One region of the Bradyrhizobium sp. C-145 genome, then DNA from elsewhere that is predicted to be linked to it. Evidence: riboswitches for the same ligand, from Rfam matches in the RefSeq annotation. Region 1 holds a riboswitch; each other region holds the start of a gene.
The links. Region 1 has a riboswitch for cobalamin ahead of LRP30_RS14535 (TonB-dependent receptor). Riboswitches for the same ligand answer to the same signal wherever they lie in the genome.
Positions count from the first base shown of each region.

Region 2: linked by a shared signal. The riboswitch ahead of LRP30_RS07115 (ribonucleoside-diphosphate reductase subunit alpha) and the one ahead of LRP30_RS14535 (TonB-dependent receptor) in region 1 are both predicted to bind cobalamin.
Region 3: linked by a shared signal. The riboswitch ahead of LRP30_RS06025 (TonB-dependent receptor) and the one ahead of LRP30_RS14535 (TonB-dependent receptor) in region 1 are both predicted to bind cobalamin.

Region 1 is NZ_CP088150.1:3,143,545-3,146,818, reverse strand. Features, by position in the region: gene LRP30_RS14535 (TonB-dependent receptor) at 1-1,447, opposite strand, end outside; cobalamin riboswitch at 1,562-1,764, opposite strand; gene LRP30_RS14530 (histidine phosphatase family protein) at 1,837-2,409, shown strand; gene cobT (nicotinate-nucleotide--dimethylbenzimidazole phosphoribosyltransferase) at 2,416-3,274, opposite strand, start outside.
Region 2 is NZ_CP088150.1:1,496,997-1,500,270, reverse strand. Features, by position in the region: gene LRP30_RS07115 (ribonucleoside-diphosphate reductase subunit alpha) at 1-1,610, opposite strand, end outside; cobalamin riboswitch at 1,712-1,926, opposite strand; gene LRP30_RS07110 (class I SAM-dependent methyltransferase) at 2,339-3,274, opposite strand, start outside.
Region 3 is NZ_CP088150.1:1,270,318-1,273,591, forward strand. Features, by position in the region: gene LRP30_RS06025 (TonB-dependent receptor) at 1-1,529, opposite strand, end outside; cobalamin riboswitch at 1,804-2,003, opposite strand; gene LRP30_RS06030 (hypothetical protein) at 2,732-2,992, shown strand.

The DNA of each region.
Region 1 (3,274 bases):
CGGTTTGCTGCTGGATCGTGAGCGGGCCGTAAAAGCCGCGGTTGGGATCGACGAGCGAAACGGAATCGCCAGGGAAGTTCGCCGCGCCCGGCCTGACGAAATCGAGATAGCTTGACGAGAGAGTCGTGACCAGCCGGTTGTCGAAGCCAGCGATGTTCGCATCCCAGATCAGGTCGGTGACATTGCCCACCAGCCGCTGGCTGTGCGCGACATAGAAGCGTTCACGGTTGACCATGTTCGTCGTGGAATTGAACGCCTCGATCTCGTTGTTGAACCAGGTGCGCTCTGCGCCGTAGCCATAGGCTTGGCTTTTCAGCGTCAGATCGGGCGCCAGCTTCAGCTCGAAACCGCCGCGCAGCCACACCTCTTGCGCGACGTTGCGGTTGTCGAGGACGTTATAGTTGGTGTTGAAGGTACGATCATCGATGGTGACGGCACCGAGATTGGTTCCGTTGTAGTTCGAGACGTAATTGCCGGAGACGATCCCCGTCGTCGCGTGCGAGCCGCTGAAGGCGATCGGCACCAGCGGCGCGCCCCAATAGGCTTTGGAACGATCCTCCCGGTACTCGATCGCGCCCCAGATCTTGAGACTGTCGGAGATGCGGTAGTTGAGCTGGCCGGACGTGTCGAACGTCTTGACATTGGTATCGTCGGCAAAGCCGTTGAGCGTGGAACGGCTGAGGTCGAAGCGATAGTCCAGCCCCTGCACGTTGGTGCTGCCGCCGGAACCGTAATGGGCGCGGAACGAGTTCAGGGAATCCCAGGAGAAGTCAGCTTCGTTCCGAATCGGTCCGGTATGCGGCTGCTTGGTGACGAAGTTGATGGCACCGCCGGCGGCGCCCTCGCCCGAGATCAGCGAGGCCGGACCTTTCAGGAATTCCACCGCCTCCAGATTGGCGGTATCTGCGATCCGCGAGGTCATGTTCTGCGGACCGATCTTGATGCCGTTGTAGAGCGTGTTGATTTGGGTGTTGGTGAAGCCGCGCATCGAGAAGGCCGAAGGTTCAGCCGGATTGTCGCCGGAGGTGACACCGACTGCGCCCTGCGCCACCTCGGAGACAGTGCGATAGCCCTGCTCGCGCATCGTCGCGGCCGAGATCACCTCAACGGTCGCCGGCGTCTCGCGCACGGTGAGGCCGAGCCGCGAGGCGCTTTCGGCCACGGCATTGCTGTTGAGCGGCGTTGCTGCCGCGGCGGCCGGCACGACAGGCTTGGGCGCTGCGGATGCGGCCGCCGGTCTGCGTGCAGCTGCACGGCGGGCGCTCTGCGCCTCCCGGCCCGCCGGCTTGGCCTGCTTGCGGGATTGCGCCGGCGACACCTCGACCGGCGGCAGGGGTTCGCCGGCCTGCTGCGCCAGCGCCACGGGCAGATCAAAAACGGCAAAAGATGTGAGCGCCGCGGAGGCAAGCAGGAAGCGGCGCTGTCGGACAATATGGATGAAAGACACGGTTCGAAACCTCGGTATGACGTCAGTGGCACGTCACAGCGAACGAGGTCTCACCCTGGGCCTGTCAGCCGTCCGATGAAGCCGAATGTCTGTACTCCCCGACCGACATCTTCGCGTGTGACCACGGCTGACGGCAGGTCTCCTGGCTCGCGGGTCGTGACCGCTTCGTCGCCTTCCCGGGACCGAGGACCCAGTGGCTTCTGACGAATGATTCACCGCTTACAGTTGCGGGGGCAGCCGCGGCATTGGGCACAAATTCCCCGCACCGCATTCCCTTTTCATCCCCTCTCGGGGAAACCGTCGAAGCCATCTAGGATTACGATCAAGACAGAGTCAATGTGCAAGCTGCGGCGCTATTGCAACAGCAACCAACTTCCTCGGAGATGAGCATGGAAGGCGAGACCTTCCTCTGGCTGATACGGCATGCACCGGTCGACGGCGTCGTGGGGACGATCCATGCGGCTGATGCGCCAGCCGATCTCGGCGATCGCGCGCAACTGCAGGCCCTGCGGCAGTGCCTGCCGCGAGGCGCAGCGAGCTACGCCAGCCCGTCGCGGCGCACGGTCGAGACCGCGCAGGCGCTGGGACTCGCGCCCGAGCTGATGCCCGAATTCGGCGAACAGGATTTTGGCGCATGGACCGGCCGTCGGCATGACGAGATCGGCGCGGCTGGCGACGAGGCCTATGCGCAATTCTGGAGCGATCCGGCGCGCGGACGTCCGCCGGGCGGCGAGAGCTTTGAGGATCAGGTCACGCGCGTCCGGCTTGGGCTCTCGCGGATCGGCGCGGGCTCCGCAGCGCTCGTCGTGCATTCCGGCACGATCCGCGCTGCGCTCTGCATCGCGCTGGATCTGACACCGCACGCTGCCTTGCGCTTCGTGATCGATCCGCTGTCGCTCACCCGGATCGACCGGCTCGCCACCGGCTGGCGCGTCGTTTCCGTCAATCAGCGCACGGCCTGAGCCGGATCAGGCCGGACGGTCCGGCACATTGGCCTGCGCAAATGTCGCCATGCCGTTGTGGAGCGCGCAAGCCGACCGCACCAGCGGCAACGCGATCGCGGCGCCGGATCCCTCCCCAAGCCTGAGATCGAGGCTGATCAGCGGCTGCACGTTCAGCGCACGCAGCACCAGCCGATGCCCCTGCTCTGCCGATTGATGCGACGGCAGCAGGAACGGCCGGCACGACGGGTTGATCCGCACCGCCGCCAGCGCCGCCACCGACACGATGAAGCCGTCGATCAATACAGGGATGCGGCGCTGCGCAGCTGCAATGATCGCGCCTGAGATCGCCGCGATCTCGAGACCGCCGACGGCGCACAGGATGCTTTCGGGCGAAGCCCCTGCAATGCCATGGCGCGCAATCGCGGCATCGATCACCCGCGCTTTGTGCGCACGGCCGGCCGCATCGATACCGGTGCCGCTGCCGGCGATCTCCTCGGCGCTGGTGCCGAGCAGGCTCGCCGCAATCGCCGCCGAGGTCGTGGTATTGCCGATGCCCATCTCGCCGAAGATCAGCAGATCGGGCTGATTGGCTGTTGCGCGCGCAACCGCGCCCTGACCGGCCTCAAACGCGAATGCCAGTTCCGCAGGTTCGAGCGCAGCTTCCACGCTGAAGTCGCGCGTGCCGCTGCGCGGCTTGTCGGTGACGACGCCCGCCATCCCCTCCTGCGCCAGCGTGCCGGCGTCGACCACCTCCAGGCTGGAGCCAAGCTCACGCGCCAGCACCGAGATCGCGGCGCCGCCGGAGGCAAAATTCGCCATCATCGCGATGGTGACCGCTTGCGGATAGGCCGACACGCCCTGCGCGACGATGCCGTGATCGCCG
Region 2 (3,274 bases), 1.6 Mb from region 1:
TGGGCGACTGATCCTTCGTGCGCTATGATCGACTGCCAGATCGCCGAGGTGTCGGCGCCTTTCGCCGCGAGCAGCTTGGCGAGATGCGGATTACGCACCGAGATGGCGCCGGACAATGTCTTATGGGTGTAGATGTTGGCGGGGATCGGCTCGACGCAGGCACTGGTGCCGCCGCAGATGATGCTGATCGAGGCGGTCGGCGCGATCGCGATCTTATGGCTGAAGCGGGCCATCACGCCGCGTTCCAGGGCATCCGGGCATGGGCCGCGCTCGCGAGCGAGCGCCACGGATGCCGCGTCTGCATCGCGACGGATTTTTCGAAACATGTTCAGATTGAACGACTTGGCTAGGACACTCTCCATCGGGATGCCCTTGGCCTGGAGGAACGAGTGGAATCCCATAACGCCCAGGCCGACGGAGCGCTCGCGCAGGGCGGCGTAGCGGGCACGCTTCATGCCGTCCGGTGCCACGGTGATGAAGATTGTGAGCACGTTGTCGAGGAAGCGCATGATATCCTCGATGAAGCCTTCCTCCTCATTCCACTGGTCCCAGGCCTCGAGATTGAGCGATGAGAGGCAGCACACCGCGGTGCGCTCCTCGTCGCGATGATCGATGCCAGTCGGCAGGGTAATCTCGCTGCACAAATTCGAGGTCGAGACCTTCAGGCCGAGCTCGCGCTGGTGCTTGGGCAGCGCGCGGTTCACGGTGTCGATGAACAAGAGATAAGGCTCGCCAGTCTGCAGCCGGTTCTCAAGGATGCGTTGCCACAGCTGGCGAGCGTCGATCTCGCGGACGGTCTCGTTAGTCTTTGGACTGCGGAGAGCGAAGGCGCTCCCGGCCCGCACGGCATGCATGAACTCGTCGGTCACGTTGATGCCGTGATGCAGGTTGAGGCTCTTGCGGTTGAAGTCGCCGGACGCTTTCCGGATCTCGAGGAACTCCTCTATCTCGGGATGTTGGATATCGAGATAGACCGCCGCTGAGCCGCGCCGCAATGAGCCCTGACTGATCGCCAGCGTCAGGCCGTCCATGACGTGGATAAACGGGATGATGCCCGAAGTGACACCGCCCTTCACCTTCTCGCCGATCGATCGAACATTCCCCCAGTAGGTGCCGATGCCGCCGCCGTTGGAGGCGAGCCAGACGTTCTCGTTCCAGGCGCCGACGATACCTTCGAGCGAGTCCGATACCGAGTTGAGGAAGCAGGAGATAGGCAGGCCGCGCGTGGTGCCGCCATTGGAGAGCACCGGTGTGGCCGGCATGAACCACAGCCGGGACATTGCATCATAAAGACGCTGCGCATGCGCAACATCGTCCGCAAACGCGCAGGACACCCGCGCAAACATGTCCTGGACGCCTTCGCCGGCGAGCAGATAACGGTCGCTCAACGTCAGCTTGCCGAACGAAGTCAGAAGGTCGTCGCGCGAGCGATCGAGCGTAAGGTCGGACGGTTTTGGCGATGGCGCGAGTGGCCGCGGCAGCGGAGCCAGCGATCGTCGCGGGGCAAGAGATAGCTCACGCGCGGAAGGCTTTGCCTGCGCTAGCCGCGGCCGCACCCTCGGCGGTGCAACGAGATGACCCCGCTGATCGAAATCGTAAGACGACGACATCGGCAACCCCGCGATGTTTGGCGCTGGGGCCCGCGGACGACTTGCGAGGAGACGGGCAAACGTCCCCGACTGCAAGCGCTCCACCGGGGCACCCCGCCCGAGGACGTTTCTTCTGTCGCGGCAGGTCTCCTGGCTCGCGGGTCGCTGCGGCTGTCGGCCTTCCCGGCGCTCGCGCGCGCCAGTGACCATGATGACAGCCGCTCGCCGCTTACAGTTGCGGGGGCAGCCCCGGAATAGCCGTTCGGCGCACCGGATTCCCTCTTAGCTTCTATCCGACAAGATATCGGAATGGAAGACCGTGACAGGCCCACATCTAGCCGCCACTCGCCGAGATTCGTCAAGTCTTGCGCTCGGGAAGATCAAGCTTCGGAAGGTAGAGAACACCGTCAACTTAACGGCCGAAGTCGGGTATATTTCCGGCGCTCCCGCTTTCCCGCTCGAAGTGGTCGGCTATGCGTTAGGCTGCATTTTCCGGTTCTCCCTTAAGCTTGCCCATGGTCGAGGCAAATGCTCGCCGCGTGAGCGTTGATGTCAGGGAACGTCAGTCAGAAACGAACGGCATCCGCTAGCACCTAGCGCTCGCCGCGATAATGACATCCGGATGAAGTCTTTATCCCGCGCTCAAATGACATTGGCTGCGGCCGCGCTGTCGACCAGACTGGCTTCGTTCTCGAGCCCTTGATCCAGCGCCGAACGGGCCGCCGCGCAGCGCAGCGGCTCCTGACCTGTTACGGCTCAAGCGCGACCTGCAAGCCCTCGGCGCCTTCAACATGAACGTAACGCGGCCCAATCGGCCGACCTCTGCCGCTGGCGACGGTGACAATGCTTTCCAGAGGAGTGGCGCGCGCGTCCGCCTCAGGCCGGGTCACGATCAGATCGGCGTGAAACAGCCCTTCTGATTCAAGACCGGTCGCATCAAGGCCAAGAGCCGCCAAGCTGGCCAAACACCCTTCAAACTCTTCAGCATCGCGAAAGCGACGCTGGATAAAGGTTGCGCCGGAAAGACGTTCTGTCACAAGGCCACGACTGGCGAACGTCGAGGCCAAAGACTCAAATGGAAACATGCGCAGCACGAAGGAGATGATCCATGGACATTTGTCTGTCGCATCGAGAATTTTGCTGAACGTCTTCTCCGTGATGTAGCCGATGCACCCCGTCGACATGATGACATCCGTAGAGCGGAGAATGTGCGCGCTGTCCGTTGATAGCGGTTCCTTTTCAAGGTCAGCGACAATGCCCTGCTCCAGCAGACCGACATTTGTTGCGTAGCTGATTGCCGGTGCCGAGACGTCGAGGCCGATAAACCGCGCCAAACCGACATCAGGCCAAGCTGCATAAAAATGTCGATCGAGACGCACCAGTGTCGCAGAACTGATCGCCCTCATTTCGCGCCGAGCGTAGCGATGACGCAAGCCCCCGAAGGTCAGGGGAAAGCGATGCACCGCCGCGTTGATGCCGTATGAACAGCCGACGTCAAGCACGACCGGCTTAAGGCCGGTTGCCGAAGCTTTCGCTGCTAGAATTTGCCGCACAACCGGCTCAGCCACGTCCGGGATCATATAATCCAAGCCTCCGAGGACAGAGAAGTATGCCCTCGGATCATCCAAAGCATAAATATCATCGAAGATAGCTTTAGACCGATTGATCCGCGAAAAATCTGTGCG
Region 3 (3,274 bases), 1.9 Mb from region 1:
TGCTTGCCGGTGGAGAGCTGAAACGTCTTCTGGGTCGCAGCCAATGAGATCAAGTTTGTGACTGGGTCGACGGCGGTCGCGTACTGGCCATAGAACGCCAGGTTCGGGATCGGCGTGTACACCGCGCCGGTGCGCCAGCTCGTCCCCGACAGCGACGTACCAAAACTATTGGCCGGTGTCTTGTAGTCGGTGCGGTCGACCTCGGGGCGGTCGACCCGCACGCCGCTCACGAGGGACAGCTTGTCGGTCAGCGACAGCCGATCCTCGGCGAACAGTGCGTACTGGTTGACGATGGCATTGTAACCGGGCGTGGCCGGCGTCGTCGTTGCGGAAAAATAGCCCAGGCCGACGGCATCGACGCCGACTGAGGTTGTCCCGCCAAAAGGCGAATTGTTGGTGTGGGTGAAGTCGATCCTGTTGACGTCGAAGCCTGTAACGAGCTCGTTGGCGAGGCCGAGCACGTGGCCGCGGAACGTCGCATCCGTCCGGTTGCCGGCCTGCGCCTGGTCATGGAAAATCTCGATGTAGCTGGTCCGCGTGATGAGCTGGTTCGCGGGATTCCACGCGTAGCTCTCGACGTCGCGCCAGTGCCGATGGCTGGTCAGGTAGTAGAGCGTGTCGTGGACCGTGATGCCGTCCGCGACGTTCCATTCAGTCTTGAACTGAGTCCGGTTGTCCTCATAGTGAATCGCGCTGTCGAGCACATTGTAATTCTTGAAGCGCAGCGTGTCGTCGATGGTGCGATTGATCAGAGGGGTCCCGAAGTAGTGCGACGGGTTTCTGTTGCCGTAGTCCTCGGACAGCGTGAAAGCGAGATTGTCCGCAGCCTGCACCCGCACCGCTGCGGAGATCGCCAGGTTGGATGTCTTGTCACGATCGACCCAGCCATCCGACATGTTGCCGGTGGCGGTGAAGCGATAGGATACATTGGGATTGACGGCGCCGCCGCTGTCTACCGCAAGGCGTCGCGTCACGTTGCTGTCGAGCGATACTTCGGCATCGTTGTAGGTCGTTGCGATCGGCTTCTTCGGGGTCACGTTGATGATGCCGCCGATGGCACCTTCGCCGTAGAGCACCGACGCCGGCCCGCGCATCACCTCGATACGCTCCGCCGACCAGGTATCGAACGGAAACGTCACCGTGCCGGCACCGACATAAAGGCGCGTGCCGTCGTACAGCGTCATCACCGAATTGCTGCCGGCGAATCCGCGGGTGGCGAAGGAAAGACCGCCGTTCCCGGGGGCTGGGCTCGCGGTAAAGCCGGCTGCGTTCTGGGCCACGGCATCGGTGACGTTGTGCTGGCCGCGACCCGCGATGGTCTGCGCCGTGATCGTCTCGATGCTGGCAGGCGTTTGCAGCGGCGTGAGGCCAAGCCGGCTTCCGCTGGTGTTCCGCTCGGTCAGCCTTAGCGTCGACGGCGAGCCGTCGGAGGCTGCGGCCGCCGGTGCCGCGCGAGGCGTTGCCGCCGGCTTCGACTGCGGCCGGGAGGCCGCGGCCGAACGCTTGCCGTCAGGGCGGACGGCCCTCACCGCCGGCTTTTCAGGCGGGCTGACTGTGACCGGCGGCAAGGTTTGGACCGCACGGGCTTGTTGCGCCTTGGCAGCGCAAATCACAAACGGCAGAGCTGGAAGAAGGAGGGCGTGAGCGAGCAGGCCGGCACGCAGCCGCCTTGGCACGATGGGAAACACGAGAAGACCTCGGCATGACGTCAGTGGCACGTCACAGCGAACGAGGTCTCACCATGGCGCAGATGCGCCTGCGCAAGGTGAAAGCAATGTCTGTACTCCCCGACCGACATTTTCGCGTGTGACCACGACTGACGGCAGGTCTCCTGGCTCGCGGGTCCTAACCTTGCGTCGCCTTCCCAGGACCGAGTTTCCCAGTGGCCTATGACGAAAGATTCGCCGCTTACAGTTGCGGGGGCAGCTGCGGCCTAAGGGAAAATCCCCGCACCGCATTCCCTTTTGATCCCCGAGTGGGGAACCGTCGGTATCACCGTAAGAGGTGACGAGGCGCGAAGTCAATCTCTCTCTGAAGCAAGGCGTTGTTTGCTAAACCAGCTCCACCGGACCAATAGTAACAATGTCCGAGTAAGCAGCAGGAGTTCGTGCTTGGGCCCTATAGAGCGGAAACTCGCGAAAGCTAGTCGAGCATTTGGCCCGCCGGTTGATGACAAAAGCGCATCGCGCAGCTTGCCGCGGCAGAGCCGCGAATCTACGATCAGGTGGGAGACGCGCGCGCCGGACTGCTCTTCACGCCTAAATAACAGAGCCGTTGAAATCTGTCGAAGAAGACGACCGAACGCAGGATTTCAACATGCAGGGGCGGCAGTTTGCATTAATCAACATTGAAAGATGGTTACGGTCACTACAGCGGAAACGATTGCCGCAGAGCACATTTCCGCGCCCGCAACACTTTGGCGGATCTCGGAATTTGCTTGTGGGTCGGCTCCAGCAGCAGAGCGGCACGTTCTAAGTGAATTAGCGGGGACTTTTTGTAGGGCCGCCCAATCTGAAGCCCGTACGACACACTCAGTTGGTTCGTGCGTTATGTACTGTGCTTGTCGGAACAAAAGCTCCGAATTCGCCGTTGCTGCGGAAGGAATCGTTACGCAGCGGCGCGTTGTTCTCGGCGACGAAGTGGGGAGAGGAGCGGCCGCGCCCCTACTCCAGGGGCCTTCCTTAAGGATAGATTGTAAGTAACTATTCGAACAGAAGGAATGAGAGAGCCGATGACACGCTATTTCTTCAATGTCGGCGGCATTCGTCCATTTCAGGACACGCTCGGGGAAGAATTGTTCGACGACAATGCGGCTTGGCAAGCTGCTCTTGATATAGCGCGCCACATTGTAGCAAGCCTAAGGCCCGGCGAGGGATGTCGACTTGAAGTGATGAGCGCAGGTCGGCTGATCCATTCTATAGAGATGACAACCAAACCATCTCACGCTCCGGCTTTGGTTGATTGTGATACTAACTTAGCCTCCCTCCGATGACTCCGGCCACAGAGCTGGCCCGCAACAATAGGATTGCGCGCCGCCTCGCTCGGTAAAGATCCGACGCGCGCCGAAATCATGCTGGCATTGTCTTCCTTTCTGTGTGGCTGCTGATCAAGTTTCTCGCCAGCCTAGCGGGAGAAGGATAGCAGCTCAGAGAGCTTCTCGCTGATGGTCGCGTGACGTCTAATGATCAAGCTTAAGTGGGTCCACTTCGAGAAAGTCAGCTCGGAAGCCCGATCGATTTCGGCAAGGGTACATTCGCCGTGTCAACTGGAATCC